Regions from separate parts of the Fusibacter sp. A1 genome, predicted to be linked through region 1. Evidence: riboswitches for the same ligand, from Rfam matches in the RefSeq annotation. Region 1 holds a riboswitch; each other region holds the start of a gene.
The links. Region 1 has a riboswitch for cyclic di-GMP ahead of DWB64_RS02195 (response regulator). Riboswitches for the same ligand answer to the same signal wherever they lie in the genome.
Positions count from the first base shown of each region.

Region 2: linked by a shared signal. The riboswitch ahead of DWB64_RS00920 (trypsin-like peptidase domain-containing protein) and the one ahead of DWB64_RS02195 (response regulator) in region 1 are both predicted to bind cyclic di-GMP.
Region 3: linked by a shared signal. The riboswitch ahead of DWB64_RS12185 (hypothetical protein) and the one ahead of DWB64_RS02195 (response regulator) in region 1 are both predicted to bind cyclic di-GMP.
Region 4: linked by a shared signal. The riboswitch ahead of DWB64_RS09030 (A24 family peptidase) and the one ahead of DWB64_RS02195 (response regulator) in region 1 are both predicted to bind cyclic di-GMP.

Region 1 covers NZ_QQWI01000002.1:44,466-50,204, forward strand. Annotated here, with positions in the region: gene DWB64_RS02175 (5'-methylthioadenosine/adenosylhomocysteine nucleosidase) at 1-375, shown strand, start outside; gene DWB64_RS02180 (RluA family pseudouridine synthase) at 376-1,287, shown strand; gene pyrR (bifunctional pyr operon transcriptional regulator/uracil phosphoribosyltransferase PyrR) at 1,292-1,825, shown strand; gene DWB64_RS02190 (HD-GYP domain-containing protein) at 1,884-2,822, opposite strand; gene DWB64_RS02195 (response regulator) at 3,148-3,516, opposite strand; cyclic di-GMP riboswitch class I at 3,567-3,649, opposite strand; gene thpR (RNA 2',3'-cyclic phosphodiesterase) at 3,811-4,341, shown strand; gene DWB64_RS02205 (hypothetical protein) at 4,411-4,935, shown strand; gene DWB64_RS02210 (MarR family winged helix-turn-helix transcriptional regulator) at 5,008-5,457, shown strand; gene DWB64_RS02215 (FMN-dependent NADH-azoreductase) at 5,543-5,739, shown strand, end outside.
Region 2 covers NZ_QQWI01000001.1:218,781-224,519, reverse strand. Annotated here, with positions in the region: gene DWB64_RS00930 (amidohydrolase) at 1-794, opposite strand, end outside; gene DWB64_RS00925 (hypothetical protein) at 853-1,527, opposite strand; cyclic di-GMP riboswitch class I at 1,767-1,851, shown strand; gene DWB64_RS00920 (trypsin-like peptidase domain-containing protein) at 1,999-3,942, shown strand; gene DWB64_RS00915 (Ig-like domain-containing alpha-2-macroglobulin family protein) at 4,177-5,739, shown strand, end outside.
Region 3 covers NZ_QQWI01000008.1:3,997-9,735, reverse strand. Annotated here, with positions in the region: gene DWB64_RS12200 (permease) at 1-192, shown strand, start outside; gene DWB64_RS12195 (permease) at 189-740, shown strand; gene DWB64_RS12190 (hypothetical protein) at 855-1,352, shown strand; cyclic di-GMP riboswitch class I at 1,482-1,566, shown strand; gene DWB64_RS12185 (hypothetical protein) at 1,658-2,008, shown strand; gene rsgA (ribosome small subunit-dependent GTPase A) at 2,380-3,345, shown strand; gene DWB64_RS12175 (DEAD/DEAH box helicase) at 3,481-5,028, shown strand; gene DWB64_RS12170 (response regulator transcription factor) at 5,036-5,701, shown strand; gene DWB64_RS12165 (HAMP domain-containing sensor histidine kinase) at 5,698-5,739, shown strand, end outside.
Region 4 covers NZ_QQWI01000005.1:295,142-300,880, reverse strand. Annotated here, with positions in the region: gene mltG (endolytic transglycosylase MltG) at 1-208, shown strand, start outside; gene DWB64_RS09045 (O-methyltransferase) at 216-860, shown strand; gene DWB64_RS09040 (U32 family peptidase) at 863-2,092, shown strand; gene udk (uridine kinase) at 2,096-2,719, shown strand; cyclic di-GMP riboswitch class I at 2,775-2,858, shown strand; gene DWB64_RS09030 (A24 family peptidase) at 3,004-3,753, shown strand; gene DWB64_RS09025 (GspE/PulE family protein) at 3,772-5,454, shown strand; gene DWB64_RS09020 (type IV pilus twitching motility protein PilT) at 5,465-5,739, shown strand, end outside.

The DNA.
Region 1 (5,739 bases):
GAATACGGGCAGATTCCAGGTATGGATCAGTGGATCTTCGTAGCGGACGAGAAGTTAAGAAAACTAGCTTACGAGGCGGCCAAGCACGAAATCAAGGACCACGCTGTCTACGAAGGAAGAATCGTGACAGGCGACCAGTTTGTGTCGTCGATGGAAAGAAAAGATTTTCTGCTAAACCAGTTCAATGCGGACACGACTGAAATGGAAGGCGCTGCAATCGCGCACGTTTGTCACGTCAACAAGGTGCCCTTTGTCATCATACGCGCGATGAGCGACAAGGCGGATGGATCTGCACATGTGAATTTTGAAGAGTTCGGTCGTCAATCAGCGATCAATTCTTCAAAAATCGTACTTGATATGATGAAAGGTTTATAGATGGAACGTATAGAATTTAATGTGGAAGAGGAAGATCAGGGCATCCGTATCGATCAGTACCTGACAGATGCGATGGATGGGGTATCGAGAAGCCGGGTTCAGAAATGGATCAAGCAGGGAGCGATCACCACACAGACGGGAAAATCCATCAAGAAGAATTATATCCTGACCTTAGGCGATACCATCACAGTGGAGGTTCCTGAACCTGAAGTTTGGAAAATCGAGCCCGAGCAGATGGAGCTTGAAATCATCTATGAGGATAGCGATGTGATCGTTGTGAACAAGCCCAAAGGTCTAGTCGTTCATCCGGCGCCCGGAAATTATACAGGCACCCTTGTGAACGGCCTGATGTACCATATAAAGGACCTGTCGGACATCGGCGGCGTCATAAGACCTGGGATCGTCCACAGGATCGACAAGGATACCACAGGGCTTCTCATGGTCGCAAAGAACAATAAGGCGCATGAGTCCTTATCGGCTCAACTGAAAGACCATAGTGTCGAGCGAAGGTATTACGCGATCGTGCACGGAGGATTTTCAAACGATGCGGGTACGATCGACAAACCCATCGGCAGGCATCCTAAAAACAGGCTCAAACAAGCTGTCACAGAAATCAACAGCAAGCATGCCATCACCCACTATGAGGTGATTGAACGTTTGCAGTCCTATACGCTGATCAGCTGCAGGCTGGAAACAGGAAGGACCCATCAGATCAGAGTGCATATGGCGAGTATCGGCCATCCGCTTCTGGGTGACCCTTTGTATGGGGTTCGTAAAGAAAAGATGAAGCTTTCAGGGCAGCTCCTGCATGCTGAGACCTTGGGTTTCGATCATCCGACAACAGGAGCCCGAATGGTGTTTCAGGCGCCGCTGCCTGAGCGATTTGTAAATATACTAGAAAAATTGAGGTAGACAAATGGACTTTAAAGCTCAAATACTCGATGAAAAAGGAATAAAGCGTGCTTTGACAAGGCTTGCTCATGAGATTATCGAAAAGAACAAGGGCGTCGACGACGTCGTTCTCGTCGGTATTCTTTCCAGGGGTGTGCCGATCGCCTATGAGATTGCCGATCAAATTGAGAAAATTGAAGCGGTCAAAGTCTCGGTCGGCTCGATTGACATCACCCTCTATAGGGATGACCTATCGGAAGTCTCAGAAGACGCCATCGTTTCAGAAACGGCGATCGATGTAGATTTGAAGGATAAGACCGTCGTGCTGGTGGATGATGTTATTTACACAGGAAGAACGGTCAGGGCGGCGCTGGATGCCGTCATCGACAGGGGAAGACCCAAGTCGATCCAACTTGCCGTCTTGATCGATAGGGGCCACCGTGAACTCCCGATTCGTGCCGATTACGTCGGGAAGAATGTTCCGACAAGTAAAAAGGAAAATATTCACGTGAAAGTCAAGAGTATCGACGGCGAAAACGCAGTCGAGATTTACGAGTAGAAATAGGATCTGAACCCAATAGAAAAGCACTAAAGTCTTCTGACAAGACTTTAGTGCTTTATTTGACTTCAAAGCGTGATTGCGACTGTGACTTAATGATGGAACGATTGATTTCAAGAATCTCTTTCAGCGTATGGACTATTTCCTCCTCGTACCAGATGCCGATGTGACGACTGAGATCATCAAGGGCATCCGAGGGGCTCATCGGCGACTTGTATGGTCGCTTGGACACCATCGCGTCGAAACTGTCGACTACCGCTATGATCTTGGCTTCAATTCTTATTTGATCATCTTTAAGACGGTTGGGATATCCACTGCCGTCAAGACGTTCATGATGCTGCAAAACGATGCTTGCGATCTCTTTGCTGTCTATGGTTTTCAGTATTAGGTCATGCCCGTCCTGCGGGTGCTTTCTCATGATCTCGAACTCCTGATCAGTGAGTCTCGACGGTTTATTCAAAATCACATCAGGGATATTCACTTTTCCTATGTCGTGAACTTTTGCCGCATGACCTACATTGTGAATTTCCTTATCGGACAATCGCATCATTGTCGCAATCTGAACAGCCAGATTGCCGACAGCGTTGCAGTGGTATTCCGAATAATGATCTTTGGCTTGAATCTGATGGATAAAATGGTAAATCTCATTTGTGGTGCTCGCCTGTTGGGTGAAAAACTTCGATTCTCTGATCATAAGCAATTTTGTCGGAGTGATGACGCTTAAATGATGGGTTTCTGTCAGATTCTTGAATGTGATGCGTTGACCGCTTGTAATCACTTTTCTCTCGTTTGTATGAAAAAGAGTGCCTTCTTGCACAATGATGACATTAAGCGCATCTTTCGATTCATAGGGCTGACAAAGAATCGATTTACCGGCGTGTATGTTCGATTCGAAAATTTCTATGTTGTCATCTTGAACCAGTAGTTTAAATGTACCGGCAAGATTATCAAAGGTTTGAATACTCTCGCATTCCTTATAGGTTAAGAATCCATTCATAATTGACCTCTTGGTTGTGCAAGTGAACAATAGGTTCACAAGTGAAGCGCATGGAAGGCTTTGCTTTGCCGACACGTTAATCTACCATGCTATTCTGCCATAAGTTGTAAGTAAGCAATCGGTAACTTAATAAAAATACCATACTAGGAATAATTGTCAAGGGAAAACACCTTATTTTGTAGGAATCAAGAAGAAGCAGATGCTAAACATAGCGGACCCTGACTTGCGATCAAGTACGCGGCATGGTGGCTTTGAAATAAAAAAGACAAAGTTCAGGTGAACTTTGTCCATAGTAAATTGCTCGATCGTGAATCTTTAACCCAAATCAATTTGCCATGCTGGCGATTTGATTGATCTTTGAAAGCACCTCATCCGGTGTGAACGGCTTTGTGATAAAGTCCTTCGCGCCTTTTTTAATGGCTTCGAGCAGAAACTGGGGCTGACCGCATGCGGAGACCATACATACTTTGACGGATGGATCGACTCTGATCAGCTCCTCAAGGGCCTCGATACCTGTGACCTCAGGCATGGTGATATCCATGGTGATGATATCCGGCTTGAGTTCGTGGTACTTTTCGATAGCTTGTGCTCCATTTGACGCTTCCCCCACCACGTTGTATCCGTGGCTTACAAGAATGTTCTTAAGCATCATCCGCATGAACGCTGCATCGTCCACAATCAATATGTTTTTCATTCTTACCTCCATCTTGACATAAAAAAAACATCCCGAAAAGACGTCAGTATTTCGGTAGCTTGACGATCATAGATTTCTCCTTAGACTCACAGCTTTGCGTCTTCACCTTTCGATGAGTTTGCCTTTTTCATGTATTCAGTTAAACTTATAGGTATAGGGTACTATCCTTTGGAAGGCTTGTCAATGAATTGTCATGGTGCTCTAAATAAAAATTTATTGATATGGCTTTGATAGTTTATTCGATGATGAAGTTATTGGGTATGGATTGGATATACCGCCTTAGGAGGTGACCGCGTGAGAGTCTTCTTTGCGCTTACGATAACACAAGCATGTAAATATAAGCTGCATGACGCCTGTAGAAAAACGACAAAGGACTGTAAAAGGGGTAAGTTCACAAGCTGTGACAACCTGCATCTGACACTTGCCTTCATCGGTGATGTGACAGACGATGAAGTTGAGAGGCTCAGCGTCCTGCTTGATGAATTCGATGTTTGTAAGCCGGATCTCGTGGCAGCTTCCTTTGGCCAGTTTCATAAAAAAAACAAAAAAATTCTGTGGATAGGAGTTGAAGAGAATCAGACGCTCCTTCGCTTGCAAGGTGAGTTGAATTTCAGACTCAAACAGGCGGGTTTCAGAGTAGAGGCGATGCCTTATGTTCCCCACATCACATTCGCAAGAGGTGTGGTCCTAGACGAGGATGTATCCATGAGACACTTCAGCCCCATTGAAGTAACGATCAGCTCCGTCGCGCTCATGGAAAGCGTGCGTGTGGATGAAAGGCTGGTCTATAGGGTGGTGAAAGAAAAAGGTTTTACAGACAAGTGAAAGAACCGATTTAGGGTGTGAGACTTGAAAAGCAGGTAAACACCATTAACATATCAAGGGAGGATAAACTTGAAGATCATTGAAGAAGTAAAAGACCTGTATCAGATTATTGAGCTGACACCGTTTAGAAAAACCGAAGGTGTCATGTTCGACTTGTTTCCACTCGACGCACTACCTAAGATCGATTCAATCGACCGTGTGCTCCATCAAAAGGATGCGGTATCGCCGGGTCCTACGATGGGTGTTGCGAATCCCTGGTACATGCACCCGGATCAGGCGGACAACCTCATCGTCCTTTACGGCAAGCGAGAAGTGGAAATTTACACGAAAGAGCATGGACGGGTTGAACACTTTACCGTCTTACCCGACAAGATCTATAAAAACGACAAGCTGATATTTGAAGGCGGAGCCGTACTTGTATGGCCGCGGCACGTATTCCACAGGATAAAAAGCGGTACGCTGGGGTCTGCATCCATCAACTTCGCAGTCCACTACGAAGGATTCGATATCAAAACGAACTTCAACATCTATGACCTGAACACAGAGACAGGGCAGTACACGCTATTGAGAGAGGGTTACAAAGACCAGTTCTAGAATAGGGGCATGTCAAAAAAAAGAACTGGAAATACCCTTGACATTATTACTAGTTAGTGATATATTTAATCCATGGAAAACAAACCGAGCAAATACGGAGCAGTAAGTGAATTGAATTTAAAACTGGTGGTAGCACTGCACAGGACGATTCAAAACGATGAGAGGTCCTTGTCGGCACGACTTTCAGAATATGACCTTACCCTATCTCAATTCGGTGTGATGGAAGCTTTATATCACAAAGGCCCGATGAAGATATGCGAGATCATTGAAAAGACGCTGTCTACAAGCGGCAACATGACCGTTGTAATCAAGAATCTCGAAAAGAGAGGCTACATCAGCCGGGATCGTGACGATGAGGACCGCAGGGCATTTGTGATCAGACTTAAGGAAAAGGGGCGGACCATTATCGCCGAAGTCTTTCCCAAGCATCTTGATGACCTAGAAGACGAGTTTTCGAATCTGAATATCGAAGAGAAGAATGAGTTGCTCTCCCTGCTTAAAAAAATGAATGGTGTTGTATAGCACCACTTTTTTTAAAGATATATCACTAATTAGTACTAAAAACCCGTATTTGATTCGTCAACCAACATCAATAGGAGGATTCACCATGAAAAAAGTATTATTTATAAAAGCAAATCCAAAAGCATCCGCACATTCCTTTAGTCTGGACGCAAGTGAGAACTTCATAAAAACCTATCAGGAAATCAATCCCACGGACGAGGTGGTGGAACTTGACCTTTATAAGCTCGATATTCCATTTATCGATGAAGATGTCTTTAACGGATGGGGAAAACTGGGCGAAGG
Region 2 (5,739 bases), on a different contig from region 1:
GCGCTAAAGCCTTCTTTTGCAAGATCACTAGCGATCAGATGACCTTCTGTACAGTGTTCTAGGGTCAGGTTGACATCGAACTCCTTAGCGATTCTTATTGCAGTAAAGATGTCGTCCGCACGATGCGCATGTGCCTTTAGCGGGATTTCTTTTTTTAGTACGGGTAACATCGCGTCCAGTTTCATGTCGTAAGTCGGCAGTTTTGACACATCGCCTGCTGCGCTTTCGATTTTCACCAGATATTCCTTGGCTTTAGCTAAGGTTTGTCGAAGAAGAGCCGCTGTTCCCATTCGTGTGGACGGCGTGATTTTTTTGTCGGCATACACTCTTTTAGGATTCTCGCCAAATGCGCATTTCATCGCCATGTTGTCACGGATGACCATATCATCCACTCGGTGACCGTGCAGCTTCATGACAGTAAAGGTTCCACCAATCACGTTTGCGCTGCCAGGGCCAGTACAAGCAGTTGTCACCCCGCCCTTTAAGGCCAGTTCGAAGGCCTCATCCCTTGGATTGATCGCATCGATCGCCCGCAGATGCGGCGTGATCGGATCGGTTGCCTCATTGCCGTCAGAACCTTCAAAGCCAATACCTTCTTCCCACATGCCGACATGGCAATGCGCGTCGATAAATCCGGGGAATACGAGTTTTCCTGCTGCGTCGATGACTTCTTCGCGCGCTTTGGGCTTTATGTCCTTAGCGATTTCAGTGATTTTATCACCTGTCACCCGTAGATCGGTTGTTTCTAGAATTCCATTTTCAATGGTGTAAAGTGTGCCGTTTTTTATAAGCATGGTAAAACCTCTCTTTTAATCTTTCTACAGTATAGCATAAAAAGGGCACATGATATGATTACATGCGCCCTTTGATCGTCTGCCTCATCTGCTTGAAACCCATAATGACAATCCAAACGTAGGCGATTGTTTTTGGAATCATAAGCATTCCGATCCATGAATAGGTTTTTGCCCAGAGTACGACGGGAACATAAAACCCGAAGGACAGTGTGATGGCGAGCCACATGAACTTGAAAATAAGATCGCTCTGTTTTTTAGCCTGCTGATAGAAGAGCACGAGTATGATTGCTCCCATGATGGCAAATGGAAGGTTTCTGTAGATTCCCCAGCTAACCGGTTGATAAAAGTTGAACCAGTCATTCTGTGGGAATAGGCAAAGAACGATTCTAATGACAGCAAGTGAGTAGATAGTCATTGAAAGGGTCTTTGACTCCTGTACCCGGTATTTTTCAATCCAGATTCTATAGAGTATGACATAAAAAACGGTCATGGTGATCGAGGTGACGAACTTACCAAAACCAAGTGCTGTCGCGTTTGCTTCTAGACCGGTTGTGAAGAGTGCGTAGGATCTTGGTACAAGATGAAAGGCGTCACCAAAACCGAGAAGCAAGGTCATCGCACCGAATAGGCGATTCATCTTGTTTTCTTTGGTATGGCTTAACATGATAAGACCTAAAGTAATGACTGTTGAAAGGTAAAGTACATTAAAAATGGTTTCCATGATTGCTTGCATAAGAGCTCCTTTTATACTTAAATTACACAACAGTGTGTAATTTAAGTATAAAACTCTAGATACCAATTGTAAAGACCCTTCTTAGTGAAAGAGTAGGTGGTAATTCAATCAAGGAAATATCCCATTAAGGCCGACAAGACGTTCAGAAAATTGAGAAAGGTTCAAAAAAAAAAGCAAATCCCTAACAAATTAGTGTTTTTAATGCTTAAAAATGAGTTATACTGTACGGGAGTCCAAAATCGAATAATGAGCAAATCAACTGAAAGGTTGAGACGCAAAGCCATGGGTCTAAGGTGTTTAAGCTATGATTGCCAGGTTGCCGTTAACTATAATGATGAGCAGCCTAATTGGCTGCCTTTTTTGTTTTAAAGGGTCAATGATTGCGCGATTCGGAAAGTGTGATAAGAAAATGGATACACTAAAAACAAGCGGGAATCGGTTACGACCGATTGTGTGTAGCGGGAGGATGTAATGCGTAAAGTCATTCATGTATTTTTGATACTTTTACTGGCCAGTTCAGTAACTTTTGCAGCTGGTAGTCCATCAAATTGGTCGAAAGAGTCACTTGATTCCTTGTCATCGTATCAAGTGTTAAGGGATTCTGCATTTGACAACTATCAAGGTGATATCACTAGAGAGCGATTTGTGTATCTGTCGGTCAAGCTTTATGAAGAGATCACCGGAACTCAGATTGTGGTCAATCCCGAAATAAAGTTTACCGATACGACAGATGAAAACAGTTTAAAAGCTGCGACAATTGGAATCACTACAGGTGTGGGTGACAATCGGTTTGATCCGAGCGGCTCACTGACAAGAGAGCAGCTTGCGGTATTCATGGTGAGAACCCTTGAACTAGCTGGAATCGAACTTGCAGAGGGAACCGTACTGTTCGAAGACCATGCTCAGATCAGCTCATGGGCACGGTCAGCAGTGTATAAGGCGAAAAACAACGGCATACTTTCCGGAGTAGGAGACAACAGGATCGCACCAGGCAGTCCCACAAGCGAAGAACAATCCTTGGTGGTATTCAAGAGGATATTGGACGCCCATAGTCCTAAAACCTATGGTGCAAGCCTTCCTGTTGTAGAGAAGAAAAAGCTTACAACTACTGAAATTGCGTCGCTTTCAGGTAGCCTAGTCAAGTTACATGTAAAAACCTACACGGGAGAGAACTACTTAGGCAGCGGATTCTATTATGAATCAGGTAAAATCGGAACAAATCTTCATGTGATCGACCAAGCGCAGACCATTGAGATAGAACATGAAGATGGTTCCATCTATAAGGGAAACGTCTACATAACGGGGTATGACATCGATCTGGATTTAGCTGCGCTACAAATTGAGGACACATCCGTCACACCGCTAACTGTAAAACAAGAACTTGATTTACAAAAAGGCCAGAAGATCTATACGATAGGCAGTCCTCAAGGGCTCATCAACACCTTGTCTGAAGGAATCATTAGTTCGATAAGGGAAGTAATCATTCAAATTACAGCACCTGTGAGTCCAGGATCTAGCGGTGGTGCTCTATTGGATGAGTATGGTGAGCTAATCGGAATCACAACTTTTTTAGTTGAAGGTCAGAACCTTAACTTTTGCGTACCGGTGAACTTGTTCACTTCGATGGATAAATCCAAAATGCTCACTATAGATGAGTTTACAGCACTAACCAATCCACAGACTAAAGCACCGACGAATGTGACCATAGCGGCACTGTCGAATACATCTATTGAAGTGACATGGGATAAGGGTGATGCGGACTATTATATGGCCTTTTTAGGAGTAAAAGGTAATGAATGGGCGGCAATCAACAACGAGGCGGGCGAAAACTACTGGGTGCTCGAGGACGAGTTAATTGATGGATTAACCGTGGAAGGTATTCATTCTGATAGAGAAGTCAAAGTTGCTATCTTAGCGGTTAAGGATGGAGTCGCATCGCAATATAGTTATTCCGAGGTGCTAAAGCTTGAAGCCTTCAACTTGTATCAGATACAGGATGGTCTCAAAGAGGAATACGGTGTCATCACTCTTGGAGAGGAAGAGATCCATATTAAAAGGTTTCACATTGAAATCTTTGAATACATGCGAACCAAAGAAGTAAGCATTGTTGCAAACATTGCTGATGACAGCGTAGAGAACTTCATGCGTCTGTTCGACGAATATGAGTTTGAGTTAGTGGCTTTAGGAGCTCAAATCGCAACTGAAATCGAAATCGAAACAGGTATATCGACATCGCTTACTATGAAGTACTATCGCTTTAGCAGCGAGAAGCCGACAGGATTCGGTAAGAACCTTTTGGAATATGATTATCTAATGTTTGATCCCAATGAAGAAGAGTGGCATCTTAGCTATCCTTTCTTTGAGGTGACCTCGATCAGAGACGATGGTTCGTTTGGTTATTCGAAGTGGAAATAAGCGAGCTGGTCTAGGGGGAAGATTAGATCAAAGGTGATGGTTGTCACCATAAAAGAATACTGCTACTGATGTGAAGTTCTCTTTCTAACCCAAAGAGAACTTTTTTACTTTTAGCATCCTTTTTCCATTAATGAACTTCCTTATATTAAATTATTCTTAAATTCCACTCATCTGGGTATTGTTTTTTTATAATAAAGAAAAGCGGACAGAAGATAAGGAGGTCTACGGATCGATATGGATAAAAAGCGGATCGCACTGATTATGACAGCGGTTTTAATTGCACTAATGGCAGGTATTTGGATGCTAAACAGAGAGAAGGAAGGCACTGGGCAAGAAGTGCAAATCGAATTGCCGCCTGATAGGGTGGATATTAGCAAGGAAGCGGTTGACATCCTGAGCGTCGAGGCCTTGGATGCAGTTGACGGATTGATCAGTGAGGATACTTCGTTCTTGGTGACCGCGGACACAGAGATTGACGACGGGTATCTTGCAACCTTCTTGTCAATCACTCCGGCAGTGGAGTATCAGGTCGAACGCACAAGCGACTTGAGTGTGCTGATCAAGCCCGTTGAGCCTCTTGACGCCGGAACGGTCATTAAGTTCAGGCACAATAACAAAACCCGTACTGCAGGCTGGTCTTTTGAAGTCGGCGGTAACTTAAAGGTGGTTGGGACCTATCCGGCGAGGCATTCAAGCAGTGTTCCGCCTAGTTCTGGAATAGAAATCTCGTTTTCGCAAGTAATTGACGAAAGCATTTTGGAGTTCATCACAATAGAACCTGAAATTGAATATTCCCACAGAATCGACAAAAATACCTTGATCCTGATGCCTACTTCGCTTGACTTAGGATGCACCTATCAGGTGAAAGTAAGGGACGGGTTTATAAGCCAGGTCGGTAGTCTCTTGGCGTCCGGTTACGCGTTTGACTTCACAACGGGAGAATCCGGAAATTTCGGATATGAACAAGCGAAGATGAGTCTTGTTCTTGAAGGAGATGCTGCCGTGCTCGAGGTTCCTTACGAATGGATGCCCTCGCCTGAATCGGTTCAGCTTTACAGGATGGATGAAGAAGGCTACCGGAAAGCCACTGCGAACTACCTAGCAGACAGTAAGTACTATTCGCATCCCGGCAAGCGAATGGATGAATCTGTACTAGAGCCTATAGATGGTGTTGAAGTCAGCGCATTTGAGAGGAGCTATTCAATCTTTGGTGTCCTAGACGGACTCGACAAGGGGTATTACCTTGCCAAGTTCAGTGCTCGTTCAAACACGTACTATCAGTTTTTCCAAGTAACGAATCTAAACATCTATATAGAAAGCACGGAAGATGACGCCCTGCTATGGTGCATCGATACTGAAACAGGTCAAATGATAGACAGCGCTAAAATAATTGTAGACGGAGCGCTTACAGGTGAAACCGGATCTGATGGAACAGCTTATGTCGAACTTGACTCTACAGATGCTGCTATAGTTGTGGAGACAACAGATGAGCGTGTCCATTTGCCTTATAGGTTCAATCGGAACTACTACTGGTATGATTACTCCTCAAGTAGTGATAAGAATGAAACTCCAAAGGGGCACTATTTCCTTTACTCGGACAGATCGGTATACCAGGACGGCGATATGGCATCCTTCTTTGGCATGGTCCATCTTTTAGGTCAGGAAAACCCGGCGTCTGTGGAGCTTGTACTCTTTAACGACCATCGTGAAGAAGTGGATAGGATGACATCGCAGGTGAGCGACTTCGGCACTTATGGCGGTAGTTTTGAGCTGAATAAGCGTTCGGAGTACAGGTAT
Region 3 (5,739 bases), on a different contig from region 1:
GTGGGATCTCTTGTCGATTCGGGTGCAAGCATCGTACCTGCTGTGGCATTTTTAACCACACTTACGATGGTTGGCGTCATGACCTTTCCTATCGAAAAAAAGGCGTTCGGACTTAAGTTCACCCTGATCAGAAACGGTTTCAGCTTTGTCGCAGCGCTTGTTATCGCATTTGCAATGGGGGTTATCTTATGATGAAACTTAAAAAACTACTTAATAACAAGGCGTTCTTACTTGTCCTTTTAGGTTATGGACTCACCATGTTCATTGATCCGTCAAGGCTACTACTCGCCCTAAAGGGTAGTTCATATTACTTGATAGAAATGGTTCAAATCATGCCGGTCGTATTCATGCTGACCGTATTGATTGAAGCTTGGGTACCCAAGCATGTGATATCCAAGAGCTTAGGACAAGATGCCGGATTCAAGGGAAACCTAATGGCTCTTCTTTTAGGCAGCATCTCGGCAGGACCAATCTACGCGGCGTTTCCGATCTGCAAGGCCCTTTATAAAAAAGGTGCGACCATCGTGAACATCGTAATCATCTTGAGCGTATGGGCGGTCATCAAAGTACCTATGCTTGCCAATGAAGCCAAGTTCTTGGGCGGAGAGTTCATGACGGTAAGATGGATCTTAACGGTAGTTTGCATACTGATCATGTCATACGGCGTCGGATATTTTGTCAAGGCGAAGGACTTTGCAGTCAAGTTAACCGTGCAAGAAGAGGAGATTCAGGTGAATTGATCCTTTGATTAAGATTCCCTTAGAGAACAATTAAGAAAGAGTGTAGCTACTTGAATTCGATTTATTCTTGTAGGATACTAGACTTAACAACATGTTTATGAAGGGGGTTTACTTATGAAAGGCAATTTATTAGGAGTTATTCTGGTCGGAATCGGCCTCGTGTCGTTACTTGGAAACATCGGATTTTTAGGTGATGAGCTATTTCTGCTGTTTGTATCGGCAGCGTTCTTCCTTGCTTACTTCGGTGGTAAAGGTAAACGTTCATTAGGTTTTTTAATACCGGCAATGCTGATCGCTGGGGTCGGAGTATTTGCGAATATCGAACCTATTTTAGGTGTGATGGAGGGTCCTGTATTCTTCTGGATGATAGGAGCGAGTTTTGCAGGCATCCACGTCATTCATAAAGCGAATGGGGGCACGTTCAAATCGACAGCTTGGGCCATGTATCTAGGACTAGGACTTGCGGCATTCGGCGTATTCGTATTGACAATTGAAGTCATGTCCTTTGAACCCTTGGCAAGACTCATCAAGTTCATCTGGCCACTCGCCCTGATCGCAGGCGGTCTGTTACTCATAAAACGACATAAGACGATTGAGAAAGAACCCTTTTAAGGTGAATTGAAGATCAAAACAGAGATTACAAAAAGTGATCTCTGTTTTTTTATTTGAAAAAACATTGGAACCCCACGCATATTAGTGTTTTTTTGCTGAAAATATGTGTTACAGTATGAACTGTACTTAAATGAATATTGGCAAATCAACTGAAAGGTTGAGACGCAAAGCCGTGGGTCTAAGGTGTAAAAGCTATGATTGCCAGGTTGCCGTTATAAAGATAATAATGATGAGCAGCCGTATGGGCTGCTTTTTTTGTGGGCAAGAATGTTAAAAACAAGGAAAACTACTAAGAGGAGAAGAAAATGAAAAAATCAATGGTTATTGTGGTACTGGTAATTGGCATCGCTCTAGGCGGTGATCTGTTGCAAATCCTGTTCGGAAGCGCTCTACTATCAAATTGGGGTAGCGTGATCCTGACTGGTCTGCTTCTTGGAATGCACATGGGGAAAAAATACGCAGGCAGGTTGGATACAAAACAGTTCATCGATACCTTATCGCTGATCGGTGCGATTACAAAAGTTGTGATCACTGCGATAATGACAAGTCAAACGACGCTTCTCGCACTAGTGCTGATCGCCTTTTTGAATGTGGTGGTCATCAATATTGCGCTTAATGTTGGATTTAAGTTAACAAAGAAAAAAGAACTGTCTTAAAGGTGGGGCAGTTGATGAGTAGACAAGTAGTGAGAGGTCAGTGAATGTGTTAGTTGTCAGGAGGATGTATGTTTTTGTGAACTCATAAACCCTCATACAATAAAATAAGGTATATGAGTTACAAGCACTTAAACGTATTTTAAACTACAAAAATACAGGCAGTGGGCGTTTCAGAACACAAAACGTTCTGAAGTGGTGAAATACTTCGTACATTTTTATAATCGTTTATTCCAATTTTGATAACTTAATCTGTGCTAAACTAAGTTATCTAGTATTTAAAGGAGGTCGATGACAATGATAAAAAACAATAGAACATTCAAACTACCATCGACAAATGGTGTCGGTGGCTTTTAATTATTTTGGAGGCTTATTTGACAGATTATCAGAATGAATGGAAAGGCCGTGTGATTGCATCGCATGGCAAATTGGTTACGTGCTTAATTAATGACGTTGAAGTGAACTGTGAGGTTGCGGGGTCGTTTTTCAATCAAGAGGTAATTGATCTACCGACGGTTGGCGATTGGGTGTTTTGTGATCGTGATTCGGATAAGAACGGACGTGCGATTGTACACCGTATTGAAGAGCGAACTAGTGAGTTTAGCAGAAAAGTTGCTGGTGGTAGGCTTGATAAACAGGTGATTGCTGCTAATATCGATACGATCTTCATTTTGATGTCACTGAATCACGATTTGAATTTTTCAAGACTTTTACGTTATGTGACCATTTCAAAGAGTAGTGGGGCAAATGTTGAGGTCGTGCTTACAAAGTCCGATCTGATGCCCGAAGCGATTTGGGTGGTTGAAGATATCAAGAGTCAGTCGGGTATTGAACATGTACATGTCATCAGTGTACTGACAAATGACGGCATGGAAGAGCTGAAATCAAGAATTAAACCTGAGCAGACCATAGTTTTTGTCGGTAGCTCGGGGGTTGGAAAGTCGACGCTTACCAATACGCTTCTTGGCGAAGAGGTCATGAGCATTGGCGGGCTTAGAAACGACGACAGGGGTAGACATACCACCACGCACAGGCAGATGCTCAAAACAGAAAGTGGAGCTTGGCTGATTGATACTCCAGGTATGCGTGAGATTTCGTTTATCGACCAAACGGATGGTCTGAGCGAAGCATTTAGCGATATCACAGAACTGATCGACAAATGCAGGTTTAATGACTGCTCTCATAAGAACGAACCCGGTTGTGCGATAAACCATGCACTTGATAGTGGCGAGCTGTCGGAGTGGAGGTTTGCTGAATATTCCAAGTACCTGAAAGAAATGGCTTTTTTTGAAAGTAAAATGAGAAGGAAGCTGAATAAAGATAAAAAGAATAAAAAGTGAGTTGGAAGCCTAAGGATTCAATTTCTTGGGCTTTTCTTTGTTTTAAGTACACTACCTATTAGAAGTAACTTTCTATTTTATCTGAACAATGATACAATCAAATAATGAGACTTTATAGATGAAAGAGAAGGAAATATGGAACAAACATTTAAGGAATTAGGCGTATCAGAAGAAATTTTAAAGGCACTGAAGGAAATGGGATTTGAACAACCGACAGAAGTTCAAACGAGAACCATTGGACCTATAATGAATAAAGAGGATTTGATCGTTAGGGCGAAAACAGGTAGTGGTAAGACCGCTGCGTTCGGTATTCCTATGCTTCAGTTGATCGACGGAAAGTCAAAATTGCCTCAAGGGCTTATCCTGACTCCTACTAGAGAACTGGCTGTACAGGTTAACGATGAGGTTAAAAGAATCGCAAAGCATCTTCCTCTTCGTGCCACGGCTGTTTATGGGCAACATAACATGAATACCGAAATGGATGAACTTGAAAAGGGTATTTCACTGCTTACAGGTACTCCAGGTAGGGTTTATGACCATATCAACCAAGGGAACTTTAGAACCAATGAAGTTAAGTTCTTAGTGCTTGATGAAGCGGACAAGATGCTGGATATGGGCTTTATCGACCAGGTGGTTAAGATTATCAAGGCGCTGCCTAAGGACAGGATTACTTTATTGTTCTCAGCGACAATGCCATTTGAGATTCAGAATATCTCTTGGGAATATATGAAAAACCCTGAGACGATTGAAATTGAGTCGGATACAAAGACGGTGGATTCGATCCATCAAACCTATTACCGCGTGGAGCATCATGAGAAGCGCACCCAGATGCACAGGCTCTTGATGGTCGAACAACCGGATTCGTGCATGATTTTTTGTAACACGAGAGCCATGGTTGACCGCGTCAATGAGTACTTAGAAAGAAAAGGCTATGCTACAGAAGCCTTACACGGCGCTATTTCGCAGGCTAAAAGACTTAAGACGATCAACCGTTTTAAGACGGGGGCCTTTAAGATTTTAGTCGCGACCGATGTGGCAGCCAGAGGAATACACGTGGACGATCTGTCACTTGTAATCAATTACGATATTCCTGTTGAAAGGGATAGTTATGTTCATAGAATCGGTAGAACCGGTCGTGCCGGTAACGGTGGACGCGCACTTACTCTTGCTACTGCTGAGGATATCATGAGCCTTTATGAAATTGAAGAGCACATCGGTGCGATGATTGAAGAAGGCGAGCTTCCTACAGACCAAGAAGTCAGAGCGTCAAGGACTGCAGCCGAACTTAAACTGTTCGGTCCTAAGAAGTCACCGAGAGAACACACTGCAAAACGTGTTCATGCGTCGCCTGCTAAGGAAAAGTATAAGAAGGCAGAGGCAAAACCTATTAGAAAAGCGACTGTAAAACCAGCAGTTGTGAAACCTGTTGTTGTTAAACCGGTTGAATACAAACCGGCAGAGGCAAAGGTGGCTGCTTCTAAACCTGCAAAAACTTACGAGTACAAAGCGGGTAAACCTGCTGTAAATAAGCAAACTTCGGTAACATCTGATAAGAATAAGGCAGTCAAGGCTTACTCAAAGGATGAAGTGGCAAAAGTGCTTGCCAGTTACCAATCGAAGGGTAAAGTCAAGAAGAAGGAATCCATCTTTAAGACGATCTTCAAAAGAATGTTAAAAAAGTAGGTGTTGTATGTCTAAATTAATGATTATCGAAGATGACGAGAGCATTCGCAGAGAGTTGAGCACTTATCTTGAGAAGCACGGTTTTGAAGTAATTGCGCTTGATGAGTTTAACGATGTGGCCAAAAGGTCTGTCGCAGGCGGGTATGATCTGATTTTACTGGATATCAATTTGCCTGTAAGCGATGGACACTACATCTGTAAGGAAATCAGAAAGTCAAGTGATGTGCCAATCATTATCGTGACAAGCCAAGATACAGAGATGGACGAGCTTATGAGCATTACTTTTGGTGCCGATGATTTTATCACCAAACCCTATAACCTTCGTATCTTGCTTGCTAGGATCAATTCCTTGTTACGTAGAACCGTAAAGTCGGCGGTTGCCAACAAATTGGAACATAAAGGGCTGGTTTTGGATGTTAAGAACGCGGTCGTTCGCAAGGGTAGTCATGAGGTTGAACTGACAAAGAACGAGCTTCGCATTCTTACGACCCTTATTGAACATAAGGATGAAATAGTGTCACGTTCTGAAATCATTGAAGAACTTTGGGATTCGGACGCTTTTGTCGATGACAATACGCTGACTGTGAATGTAAACCGTTTGAGAAAGAAACTTGACAGCATCGGTGCTGTGGATTTTTTGACGACCAAGCGGGGCATGGGATATAAGGTATGAGTCTTCTCGGATATCTAAGTGACAAAAAAGTACTGTTG
Region 4 (5,739 bases), on a different contig from region 1:
CTTCAACACCTATATGTACACAGGTTTACCACCTGCGCCAATCGCTTCACCTGATAAAGAAGCAATAAACGCAGTGCTTTATCCTGCGGATACCGACTATCTCTATTTTGTGGTATCTGGTGACAATGATGGTAAACATAGTTTTAGCACGACTTACAATCAACATTTAAAAGCAAAGGCTGAAGCTGAGCAAAAATTAGGGCAGTAGGTGCAAAATGAGCTATATCGACGATCACGTCTTAACTTATGTAGATAAAAAAATGAATTACATCGAGCCTCAGCTTGTCGCAATCAGAGAACTTGGGCTTAAAGAAAAAGTGCCGATCATCACCAATGATGCGGCTGCTTTTTTGCGTACACAAATCATCTTAAAAAGGCCGACACGTATTCTTGAGGTCGGTACCGCCATCGGATTTTCAGGCAGTCTGATGCTGTTGAACTGTGGTGCCCATTTGACCACGATAGAAATCAGTGAAAAAAGCTACGAAGTCGCGCGTAATCATTTTAAAAGTTTAAATCTGACGGACCGTGTACAGCAGTATTTAGGCGACGCATCAGAAGTGATGTCGACGCTAGTCGAGCAAGGTCAAACGTTTGATTTTATATTTATAGATGCTGCCAAAGGGCAATACCTTGATTATTTTCACAAAGCTGAAAGGTTGGTCGCATCCGGGGGTATGATACTGACGGATAATGTACTTTTTAAAGGAATAACAGCGGGGCTTCCATTTGCCAGAAGGCAAAAGACGATTTATACCCGTTTGAACGCCTTTGTAGATTATACGTCGAATCACAAGGGTTTTTATAGTTCATTAATGACCGTTGGGGACGGCATTATGCTCTCAATCAGAAAGGATTAACCATGAAAAAAATTGAATTGTTGGCACCTGCGGGTGACCTGGATAAACTGAAATTTGCAATCAACTATGGTGCTGATGCGGTTTATATCGGCGGAGAAGTTTTTGGGCTTAGAGCAAGTTCGAGAAACTTCAATGAAGAGCAAATGCTTGAAGGGATCGAATACGCCCATTCAAGAGGAAAAAAGGTCTTCCTTACACTAAATATCATTCCTCATAACGAAGACTTGAACGAGCTTAACCATTATATTGAAATGATAAAAGACATTCCTTTTGACGCGTTCATTCTGTCCGATCCCGGAACGTTTATGTTCATCAAAGAAAAAATGCCTGATGCCGAGATTCACTTAAGCACTCAAGCAAACAATACCAACTACATGAGTGCAAGGTTCTGGCACGAGCAGGGGATAAAAAGAGTCATCCTTGCGAGAGAACTTTCATTTGAAGAGATAGCTGAAATTAAGGAAAATACACCTGATACCTTAGAACTGGAATCCTTTGTCCATGGAGCCATGTGTATTTCCTATTCGGGTAGATGCTTGATATCCAACTATATGTCAGGAAGAAATGCCAACAAAGGCGAATGTTCTCATCCTTGCAGATGGAAGTACCACTTAGTCGAAGAAACAAGACCTGGCGAGTATTTCCCGGTTACAGAAGACGAAGGCGGGACCTACTTCTTCAATTCGAAAGACCTTTGCATGATCGAGTTTATTCCAGAACTCATCAACTCAGGACTTGACAGTCTTAAGATCGAAGGTCGCTCGAAGAGCGTGTACTACGTAGCGAATGTCGTGCGAGTCTATCGCGAGGCGATTGATACGTATTATAAGGATCCTGAGAATTATACGTTTAAGAAAGAATGGATCGATGAGATTGAAAAGGCGAGTCATCGTGAATTCACAACAGGTTTTTATCAAGAAAAAGCAGGTCTTGAATCGCAGCTTTATAGTTCGAGCGCTTACATCAGAGAGTATGATTTTGCAGGTGTTGTAAAATCATACGATGAATCGACAGGACTTGCTGAAATTGAACAGCGTAATAGAATTTTTATCAATGATGAGATAGAAATCATAGGACCTGATTATTTTGGGTATACCCAAGTGATTACAGAAATGTATGATAAGAATCATGCGCCAATCGAAGTAGCTCCACACGCGCAGCAAACAATATATATTAAAATGGAGCAACCTGTCAAACCGCTTGATATCATTAGAAAACAAAAGGGAGAATAACACATGAAACCACTCGTGATTGGAATAACCGGAGGTTCTGGTTCTGGAAAAAGTACAGTAGCTAAATCAATTTTTGAATCTGTACCCGAAAAGAAGATCGCCATACTGGAACAAGATGCCTATTATAAGGATCAATCTCATTTGTCGATGAGTGAGCGTATAAAAACAAATTACGACCATCCGCTTGCTTTTGATACTGAGCTTTTAATCGAGCATATCAAGACGCTAAAGGCCGGAAAACCAATCATGAAACCAATGTATGATTTTTCTGAACATACTCGCAGCTCCAACCGTTTAAAGGTTGAACCGCGAGACATCATCATCGTAGAAGGCATTATGCTGCTTGAGGATGAAAGACTTAGAGAGCAACTGGATATTAAGATCTTCGTCGATACCGATTCCGACCTGAGAATCGTAAGAAGAATCAAAAGGGATATCGAGGAACGTGGAAGAACGCTAGACTCTGTGATTCACCAATACATGTTGACTGTTAAACCGGCTCATGAGCTCTTTATCGAACCAAGCAAGAAATACGCTGACATCATCATTCCAGAAGGTGGATTCAATAGAGTAGCAATCGATGTAATGGTTGCTACAATCAGAACTCAGTTGATGAAATCAATATAAAAAGGATTTACTTAATGTATAATTTGTTTTATACTGTAAGTAGTTAAATATCAAACAAATATTTAGGCAAACTACGTGAAAACGTAGGACGCAAAGCTTGAGTCTAAGGCGAGTTCGCTATGATCGATCGGCTGCAGTGTTATTACTGCAGCCGATTTTATTTTTTGCGTCATTTCATGGATAAAATGGTTTATTTTTACCATTTGAGTTGTAAGAAAGATGCAATAGCATTATAATTAGAAGTACTTATTACAATTAAAACATAATTCATCGGGGGTTCAACTTTGATCTTAGCAATCCTATTCATTGGTGTATACGGAATCGTAATCGGCAGCTTTTTAAACGTTGTGATTTATAGATTACCGCTAAATAAAAGCATCGTCGCTCCAAGGTCGCAATGTGGTAGCTGCCATACAGAACTAAAACCTTTAGACCTAATACCTGTTTTTAGCTATTTGATCTTTAGAGGAAAATGCAGACACTGCGGTCAGCCGTATTCCATTAGATATCCTTTAATTGAAGGCTTGAATGGAATAGTCTATATCATTGCATATATGGTATATGGATTATCCCTAAACTCCTTTATAGTAATGGTATTATCATCTATGCTGATATGCGTCACGTTTATCGATATCGACCACAAGATCATACCTAATTCCTTAAACTTGAGTATCGGTGTACTAGCTGTAATCAACTTGATTGTTGGACAAATTTCTCTTAGAATGTTTCTTTTGGGAGGACTTTACGGTGGTGGATTCATCTTATTTCTGGTTGTGGTTGGAGTATTCTTAAAGGTAGAGATCATGGGTATGGGTGATTTGAAGCTGATGTTTTTTTCAGGTCTTCTTATTGGTCCGATTGCTGTTATATCAGCCTACTTGATTGCCTTTACGACATCCGGCATATTTGTGAGTGTACTACTACTGTTTAAACTAAAAAAAGTAAAGGATGCAGTCGCGTTTGGACCTTTCTTGAGTCTAGGCATTCTACTTTCAGTATTGTTTTATCCAACGATCTTACAAGCTATTTTATAACCTTGATAGGGGACATATATGATTAAGAAAAAAAGATTAGGCGACATATTGATAGATCAGGGTTATCTTACACTAGACGAACTTCACGAAGCCTTAGAAGAGCAAAAACAACATAACTTGAAATTAGGAACAGTTCTATTAAACAAGCACTTGATTACAGAAGCGCAGCTTTATAGCGTTTTAGAGCTTCAGTTCGATATTTCTTATGTCGACCTGAATTCCTATTACATAGATCCTAAGGTACCAAAAATAATAAATGAAAGCCTAGCGCTCAGACATCAGGCGTTGCCGATAGGTTTTAAAAACAATCGATTGGTCGTTGCAATGGCAGACCCTCTTGATATGATAGCAAAGGATGATATCAGAATTGCCTCAGGTCTTGAACTTGAAATTGTGATCAGTCCAAGCAAGGATATCGAGCAGCTTATCGAGAGATACTATGATTCGGCAGACGATACTGAAAAAGCAGCCGAAGAATACTCAAAGCTGATCGATAGCGACGGCGACGACGTTGTGGTTGAAGATGAAGGCGTCACAAATGCACCAATGGTTCGCCTTGTAAACGGTATCATCAGCCAGGCGGTTAAATCTAAAGCCAGTGACATTCACATAGAACCATTTGAAAAACAGGTGCGTATCAGATACCGTATCGATGGTGAGCTTAGAGAAATCATGAGTCCAGGTAGACATACCCACCTGGCGATTGTGACCCGTATTAAGATAATGGGAAAAATGAACATATCCGAACGTAGAATTCCTCAGGATGGACGTGTGGAAGCGATTATCGACGGACACCCTATTGATATGCGTATCTCCGTACTACCAACCGTATATGGCGAGAAAGTGGTAATCAGACTACTTGACAGAACCAACGTGGTGGCAACAAAAGAGCAACTTGGTTTTTCTGAACACAATTTGGATAGATTAAATAGAGTACTTAAGGTTCCTGAGGGTATCATACTTGTAACCGGGCCGACAGGCAGTGGTAAAACAACTACGCTTTATGCCATTTTAAAAGAACTGAACAGAATCAACCGAAACATCATCACCGTTGAAGATCCTGTTGAATATCGTTTAGAAGGTGTCAATCAGGTGCAAGTCAATAATAAGGCTGGGCTATCGTTTGCTAGCGGTTTAAGGTCGATTCTACGGCAAGACCCGGATATCGTAATGGTCGGTGAGATCAGAGACGCAGAAACCGCAGAAATAGCTATCAGAGCAGCGATCACAGGCCATATCGTCTTGTCTACACTTCATACGAACGATACGGCAAGCTCTGTTACAAGGCTAGTGGATATGGGCATAGAGCCTTTCTTGGTTTCTACCGCGACAGTTGGTATTTTAGCGCAACGTCTTGTAAAAAAGATTTGTCCTAAATGTACAGTCACTCACGAGGCTTCTGATACAGAACGCTTAGCTCTGGGTTTAGAAAGCCATGAAAGCGTTGTATTGTACAAGGGTTCTGGTTGTAACGTATGTAACCAGACTGGATATCTTGGAAGAACAGCTATTCACGAGGTGCTTCTGGTCGATAGGGACATTCGAAATTTAATAACATCGGGCGCGAATTCGGAAGTGATTAAAGACAAGGCGCGTCAAAATGGCATGCTGACACTCTATGATTCATGTAAGGATTTAGTGCTACAAGGGGTTACATCGGTTGAAGAAATGTTAAGGGTAACCTATAATTACGAACTTTAAGGAGAAAAGTATGACGATTCTTGATGTTTTAGAACAGGCGATCAATCGAAAAGCATCAGACGTTCACATCACGGTCGCTTCACCGATAATCATCAGAGTGAACGGTGAGTTGATGCATCTCAACGAAGAAAAGCTTAAACCCGAAGATACAAACGAACTGGTCACCCAGATGATGAGCACAAGCCAGCTTGCAAAACTTAAAGAGCTTGGTGAGTTCGACTTCTCTTATTCCAATCCGGGTCTTGGTCGTTTCCGTGTGAATGTATATCGGCAACGAGGTACCTA